Linked DNA regions of Marichromatium purpuratum 984. The protein of the gene in region 1 binds, or shares a complex with, the protein of each later gene. Links are inferred from orthologs where the notes say so. Each region holds a gene or a part of one and is shown in the gene's direction. Other genes may lie near its edges. The genes, in order: MARPU_RS08905 and smc.

Region 1 (3,165 bases):
CCCGACCGGTCGACTCCATCTCGGCCATTATCACGGCGTGCTCAAGAACTGGGTTGAACTCCAGCACGAGTACGATTGCTACTTCTTCATCGCCGACTGGCATGCGTTGACCACAGCCTATGAGGATCCCACCGCGATCCCGGCCAACATCTGGGAGATGGCGATCGACTGGTTGGCCGCCGGGGTCACCCCTGGTGCCGCGACCATGTTCGTGCAGTCACGGGTGCCCGAGCACGCCGAGCTGCACCTGCTGCTGTCGATGATCACCCCGCTGGGCTGGCTCGAGCGGGTGCCGACCTACAAAGACCAGCAGGAACGGCTCAAGGAACTCGACCTGGCCACCTATGGCTTCCTCGGTTACCCGCTGTTGCAGAGCGCCGACATCCTCATCTACAAGGCCGGACAGATCCCGGTCGGCGAGGACCAGATCGCTCACGTCGAACTGACGCGCGAGGTGGCGCGCCGCTTCAACCACATCTATGGTCGCGAGCCCGACTTCGAGGAGAAGGCCGAGGCGGCGCGGCGCAAGATGGGCAAGAAGAACGGCAAGCTGTTCGACAAGCTCCGCCGCGCCTACCAGGAGCAGGGCGATCAGGAGGCGCTGGAGGTGGCGCGCGCGCTGCTCGAGGGCCAGGCCAACATCACCATGGCCGATCGCGAGCGGCTGTTCGGCTATCTCGAGGGCGGTGGTCGCGAGATCCTCCCCGAGCCCCAGCCGCTGCTGACCAAGGCCTCGCGGATGCCGGGGCTGGACGGACAGAAGATGTCCAAGTCCTATGGCAACACCATCTCGCTGCGCGACCGTCCCGAGGAGGTCGAGAAGGCGATGCGCACCATGCCCACCGATCCGGCGCGGGTGCGCCGTACCGATCCGGGCGACCCGGAGAAATGTCCGGTGTGGCAGTTCCACCAGGTCTATTCCGACCCAGCGGTCTGCGATTGGGTGCAACAGGGCTGCCGTTCGGCCGGGATCGGTTGCATCGAGTGCAAGCAGCCGGTAATCGATGCCGTCTGTGCCGAATTGAAGCCGATCCAGGCCCGTGCCGAGGAGTTTGCCGCCCAGCCCGAGCTGGTGCGCAGCATCCTCAACGAGGGTTGCGAGAAGGCGCGTGACGTCGCCCGCGAGACTCTCGAGGAGGTCCGTCACGCGATGTCGCTGGTGATGGTCTGAACCGCCCCCGGTCACGCGCCAGCGCGCACGTCGATCGGATGACCATGGATCGAGCAGGAGAGGCGTGTCCGCGTACGGGCGTCTCGTCTGCCCCGCTGCCCGCTGAGGGTGGCGGGGAGGCGGGTGCGCCCCTCGCCCTGATCCGGGGGACGCCGGTCTTGACGCTGCCGCAGGATCTCTACATCCCGCCCGACGCGCTGGAGGTCTTTCTCGAGACCTTCGAGGGACCGCTCGACCTGCTGCTCTATCTGATCAAGCGTCAGAACCTCGACATCCTCGACATCCCCATCGCCGACATCACCGCGCAGTACATGGAGTACGTCGAGCTGATGAGCGAGCTGCGTCTGGAACTCGCCGCTGAGTATCTGCTGATGGCTGCGATGCTCGCCGAGATCAAGTCGCGCATGCTGCTGCCACGCCCGGTCGCCGCCGAGGACGAGGAGGGCGACCTCGACCCGCGCGCCGAGCTGGTGCGCCGGTTGCTCGAGTACGAGCGTTTCAAGCGCGCCGCGCAGGCGATCGATGCCCTGCCGCGACTCGAGCGCGACCTCTTCCCGGTTGCCGCCGAGCTGCCGCCGACCGAGATCCGTCGGTTGCCGCCGCCGGTCGAACTCGACGAGCTGATCGGCGCGCTGCGCGCGGTGCTGGCACGGGCCGATCTCTATGTCAGTCACCGGGTCGAGCGTGAGTCGCTGTCGCTGCGCGAGCGCATGTCGATGGTGCTCGAACGGCTCGGTGGCGGTGGTTTCCGCCGCTTCACCGAGCTGTTCGATCTCACCGAGGGCCGCGCCGGCGCGGTGGTGACCTTCCTCGCGGTGCTCGAGCTGGTCAAGAGCGCGACCCTGGAGCTGGTCCAGCCCGAGCCCTTCGCCCCGATCCACGTCCGGCTGCGCGACAGCGGCGCCGACGAGAGCCAGGAACACGATGACGCCACAGCGGCTTAAACAGATCGTCGAGGCGGCGCTGTTCGCCGCCGATGCCCCGGTGAGCAGCGAGCGGTTGCTGCAACTGTTCGAGGACCACGAGCGCCCCGCGCGCGGGGCGCTCGATCGCGTCCTGGTCGAGCTTGCCGAGGACTATGCCGAGCGCGGCATCGCCCTGGTCGAGGTCGCCAGCGGCTGGCGCGTGCAGGTGCGCGCCGAACTCGCCCCCTGGGTCGGGCGGCTGTGGGAGGAGCGCGCGCCGCGTTACTCGCGCGCGCTGCTCGAGACCCTGGCGCTGATCGTCTATCGTCAGCCGATCACCCGGGGCGAGATCGAGGAGATCCGCGGCGTCTCGGTCAGCACCAACATCATCCGTACCCTGCTCGAGCGCGAGTGGGTGCGGGTGGTGGGGCATCGCGACGTCCCCGGTCGGCCGGCGCTCTATGCCACCACCCGACGCTTTCTCGACTACTTCGGGCTGCGCTCGCTCAACGAGCTGCCGCCCTTGGCCGAGATCCGCGAACCGGAGCTATTGTTCAACGAGGAGCTGGCGCTCGAGGCGCCGCCCCAACCCCATTCCACGTCCCAGGAGACCGCGCGTGCGGTCCCGGAGCAACACAACGATGAAGAATGACCGACGCCCGGGTCCTCGGGTGCCACAGGAAGAGCCGGTGCGGCTGCAGAAGCTGCTCGCCGAGGCCGGTCTCGGTTCGCGCCGCGAGATCGAGGGCTGGATCACTGCCGGGCGGGTGCGCGTCAACGGCGAGCTGGCCACGCTCGGCGATCGCGCCACCCGCGCCGACCGTATCCGCGTCGACGGGCGCGACGTGCGGCTGCAGCGTCAGCGCGACATCGAGCGCCAGGTGATCGTCTACCACAAGCCCGAAGGCGAGGTGGTCACCCGGCGCGACCCCGAGGAGCGCGCCACGGTGTTCCGTCGGCTGCCACGTCCCAAGCAGGGGCGCTGGATCGCCGTCGGGCGGCTCGACATCAACACCTCCGGGCTGATCCTGTTCACCACCGATGGCGAGCTGGCCAACCGGCTGATGCACCCCTCGCGTGAGCTCGAGC
Region 2 (4,330 bases), 1.5 Mb from region 1 along the record:
TGTGGCTGACCCTGGCAGCGTCGCCGGCGGATGCGCGAGCGCTGCTCGACGAGGGCGATCCGCCGAGCCTGGTCAGCGGTGATCGGGTCAACCGGCGTTGGGGCGAGGATGCGCGCTTTCTCATCGAGTGGGCGGCGCGCCGCCCCGAGGTCGACCGTCTGTTCGTCAATCCGGCGATCAAGCGCGCGCTCTGTGACGCCACCGGTGGCGCCGACTGGCTGCGCAAGGTACGGCCGTGGTGGGGACACGACGCCCACACGCACGTGCGTCTGGCCTGCCCGGAGGACAGCCCGGCCTGCGAGCCGCAGTCGCCGATCCCGGCGGGGCCGGGCTGTGGCGCCGAACTCGACTGGTGGTTCAGCGCCGAGGCGCGCAGCCCGGGCAGTGGGCGACGCGTCGCCGAGCCGACCCCGCCGGCGGCCTGCGCGCGGCTGTTGAACGCCCCCTGAGCCGGTCCGCCCGATGACGCGCCAGCCCACTGGTCATGCGGGCTCGGCGCGTTTCGCTGTACCCGTTGCATGGCTTCCGGTATGTTTCTCGCATGCGTCTCGAAAAGATCAAACTCGCCGGCTTCAAGTCCTTCGTCGACCCCACCAGCGTCGCCTTCCCCAGCAACCTCGTCGGGGTGGTCGGCCCCAACGGCTGTGGCAAGTCCAATGTGATCGATGCGGTGCGCTGGGTGATGGGCGAGAGTTCGGCGAAGATGCTGCGCGGCGAGTCGATGGCCGACGTCATCTTCAACGGCAGCACCGGGCGCAAGCCGGTGGGCACGGCGAGCATCGAGCTGGTGTTCGACAACAGTGACGGTCGCGCCGGCGGCGAGTACGCGCGCTTTGCGCAGATCTCGGTCAAGCGTCAGGTCACCCGCGACGGCCAGTCGACCTACTTCCTCAACGGCGCGCGCTGTCGTCGGCGCGACATCCAGGACCTCTTCCTCGGCACCGGCCTGGGGCCGCGCTCCTACGCCATCATCGAGCAGGGGATGATCTCGCGGATCATCGAGGCCCGTCCCGAGGACCTGCGTCTGTTCCTTGAGGAGGCCGCCGGCATCTCCAAGTACAAGGAGCGCCGCCGCGAGACCGAGAACCGGATGCGCCACACCCGCGAGAACCTGGAGCGGCTCGACGACCTGCGCGAGGAGGTCGGCAAGCAGCTCGAACACCTCGAACGCCAGGCCGCCACCGCCGAGAAGTACACCCGGCTCAAGGCCGAAGAGCGTCAGCTCGGGCTCGAGCTCAAGGCGCTGCGCTGGCGCGCGCTGGCCACCGAGATCGCCACCGACGATCGGCACATCGCCGAGGCCGAGACCGGTGCCGAGGGCCATCTCGCCGAGCAGCGCCGGATCGAGTCCGAACTCGAGCAGCGGCGCGCGGCACGCGCCGAGGCCGGCGAGTCCTTCAACAAGGTTCAGGAGCGGTTCTACGCGGTGGGCGCCGAGATCGCCCGCACCGAGCAGGCGATCGAGTTCGCCAGCCAGGCGCGCGCGCGCACCGAGTCCGAGCTGGCGCGGCTCGACCAGGAACAGGGCGACGCCGCGCGTCATCTCGAACGCGATCGCGCCCGTCTGGTCGAGCTGGAGCAGGCGCTCGCCGCCGACGAGCCCGAGTTGGCCCGCGCCGAGCAGGCGCTCGCCGAGGTCGCCGGCTCGGTGATGACCGCCGAGGAGCAGTTGCGGTCGTGGGAGGCGGAGTGGGACCGCTTCAACCGCGAGGCGGCGCAGCCGGCCGAGCAGGCACAGGTCGAGCGCGCGCGGATCAATGCCATCGAGCAGCGGATCGAACGCGATCGCGAACGGCGGCGCCGGATCGAGGAGGAGGTCTCGCGGCTGCGCTCGGCCGACGTCCACGAGCGCATCGAGGTGCTGGAGGAGCAGGAAGAGGTCTGTCTGGCGCGGATCGACGACTTCGAGCAGCGCCAGCACACCCACGCCGAGACGCTCGCCGAGCACGACCGGGCGCTGCGCACGCTCGCCGCCGAACTCGACCAGGTCCGCACCGAGTTGCAGCAGACCAAGGGTCGCCACGCCTCGCTGCTGGCCTTGCAGGAAGCTTCTCTGGCCGAGTCCGCAGGGGGCGACTGGCTCGCCGGGCGCGGACTGGCCGACGCGCCGCGGCTGCTCGACGGTCTGGAGGTCGAGCCGGGCTGGGAGCGAGCGGTCGAGTGCGTGCTCGGCGAGCGGCTCGGCGCGCTCGGCTGTGATCACCCGGAGCGGCATCTCATCGCACCTGCCGCCGTGCCCTCGGGGGTGATGCTGTTTGACAGCGCCGCCACCTCGACGGCGGCGGTTGGCGAGACTCTGGCCGCCCGGGTGCGCGGCAGCGGTCCGCTCGACGCGCTGCTTGTCGGCGTGCTGGCCGCCGAAGGGGTGGAGCAGGCGCTCGCCGATCGCGCGCGACTCGCCGCGGGCGAGTACTGGGTGACCCGTGAGGGGTTTCGCGTCGGTCGCGACTGGTGGCGCGCGCCACCGACCGACGATGACGGCGTGCTGGCGCGCGCCGAGGCGGTCCGCGGTCTCGAGCAGCAGATCGAAACGCTGGAGGCGCGCGAACAGGTGCTGCTCGAGGACGACGAGCAGCGTCGCGCCGCGCGCGCCGAGGCCGAGCAGGTTCGCGCCGCGACCGCTGCCACCCTCGCCGAGTATCAGCGCGAGCTGTCCACGCTGCGCTCCGAGCTGGCCGGGCTGCGCACCCGTGACGAGCACCAGCGTGCCCGTCTGCAGGCGCTCGCCGAGGAGCGGACCGAACTCGAGGAGCAGCGCGCCGAGGCGCTGCTGGAGATGGAGGACCGGCGCGAGCGCTTGCACGACCTGCTCGCCGAGGTCGACGCCCTGGCCGAGCGGCGCGAGTCGCTCGACGGCGAGCGCGAGCGGCTGCGCGCGGTGGTCGCCGAGGGGCGCGAGCGCGAGCGTGGCTGTCGCGAACAGGCACAGACGCTGCGGGTACGGGTCGAGTCCAACCGCACCGCGCAGACCGCCACCCGTCACAGCCTAGACCGCGCCGAGGAGCGCGGCGCCCAGCTCGCCGAGCGGCGCGAGACCCTGCTCGACAGCCTGGAGGCGGGGGTCGAGCCGCTGGCCGAGCAGCGCGAGCGGTTGGAGGAGCAGCTCGAACTGCGCGTCGAGATCGAGGCCCGACTGGGCGAGGCGCGCGCCCGGGTCGAAACCCTCGAGGCCGAGCAGCGCGCGCTCGAACAGGCGCGCCAACGCCTCGAACAGCTGCTCGCCGGCGCCCATCAGGGGCTCGACGCGCTACGTCTGGCACGCCAGGAGCGGCTGGTGCGCCAGCGCACCCTGGAGGAGCAGCTCGCCGAGTCCGCGGCCAGCGCCCCGACGCTGCTCGAGGGTCTCGACCCCGAGGCCACCGAGGAGGTCTGGCAGCAACGCCTGACCCAGACCGGCAATCGCATCCAGCGGCTCGGCGCGATCAACCTCGCCGCCATCGACGAGTTCAAGGAGCAGTCGCAGCGCAAGACCTATCTCGACGCCCAGCATGCCGACATCTCCGACTCGCTCGAGACCCTGGAGCAGGCGATCCGCAAGATCGACCGCGAGACCCGCACCCGCTTCAAGGCGACCTACGAGCAGGTCAACAGCGGTTTCCAGGCCATCTTCCCGCGGCTGTTCGGCGGCGGTCACGCCTATCTGGAGCTGACCGACGACGACCTGCTGGAGACCGGGGTGAGCGTGATGGCACGCCCGCCGGGCAAGCGCAACTCCAGCATCCACCTGCTCTCCGGCGGCGAGAAGGCGCTCACCGCGGTGGCCCTGGTGTTCGCCATCTTCGAGTTGAACCCGGCGCCTTTCTGCATGCTCGATGAGGTCGACGCCCCGCTCGACGACGCCAACGTCGGGCGCTTCTGCGAGCTGGTGCGCTCGATGTCCGACCGGGTGCAGTTCATCTTCATCAGCCACAACAAGGTGACCATGGAGATCGCCGACCACCTGCTCGGCGTCACCATGCACGAGCCCGGCGTCTCGCGCCTGGTCGCCGTCGACGTCGATGAGGCGGTGCGCCTGGCGGCGGTGTGAGGGCGAGCGACCAGCGACCAAGGGATTGAACCGCCAAGGCGCGAAGGACGCAAAGAAAAGTCCATGCTTACCGCTTCAGCACTGGCGCCAATCCCCGCTGGTGGCTGCTTGCTGGTAGCTGATCACTTTGTTCATCCTTTGCGCCCTTTGTGTCTTTGCGGTTCACCGTTACTGATCGCGCTCGCGCGGCGCTGCTCCTCTACAGCGCCGGGCCTCGGCATTGTTATACTCATGCGCACGAAAACGCGGGTCTGGGGCCGAGTCGCGCCTTGGTCGCCCGCTGGAATCCCGCGCCTCTGCGCG

What was found.
Region 2: the proteins of MARPU_RS08905 (region 1) and smc are in contact, whole or in part, in a crystal structure (PDB 3ZGX), measured with the Bacillus subtilis proteins. The link is inferred for Marichromatium purpuratum 984 from one-to-one orthologs.

The regions. Positions count from the first base shown.
Region 1 is NZ_CP007031.1:2,019,726-2,022,890, reverse strand. Bases 305-3,165 are described here. They hold MARPU_RS08905 (segregation and condensation protein A), read left to right. Parts: upstream 305-1,215; coding sequence 1,216-2,115; downstream 2,116-3,165. Other genes in these bases: rluB (23S rRNA pseudouridine(2605) synthase RluB), read left to right, coding at 2,718-3,165; scpB (SMC-Scp complex subunit ScpB), read left to right, coding at 2,096-2,728; MARPU_RS08910 (tryptophan--tRNA ligase), read left to right, coding at 305-1,171. Also shown: more of MARPU_RS08910, read left to right, coding at 1-304. UniProt on the Bacillus subtilis protein: Participates in chromosomal partition during cell division. May act via the formation of a condensin-like complex containing Smc and ScpB that pull DNA away from mid-cell into both cell halves.
Region 2 is NZ_CP007031.1:483,582-487,911, forward strand. Bases 202-4,227 are described here. They hold smc (chromosome segregation protein SMC), read left to right. Parts: upstream 202-541; coding sequence 542-4,027; downstream 4,028-4,227. Other genes in these bases: mepA (penicillin-insensitive murein endopeptidase), read left to right, coding at 202-449. In the rest of the region: more of mepA, read left to right, coding at 1-201. UniProt on the Bacillus subtilis protein: Required for chromosome condensation and partitioning.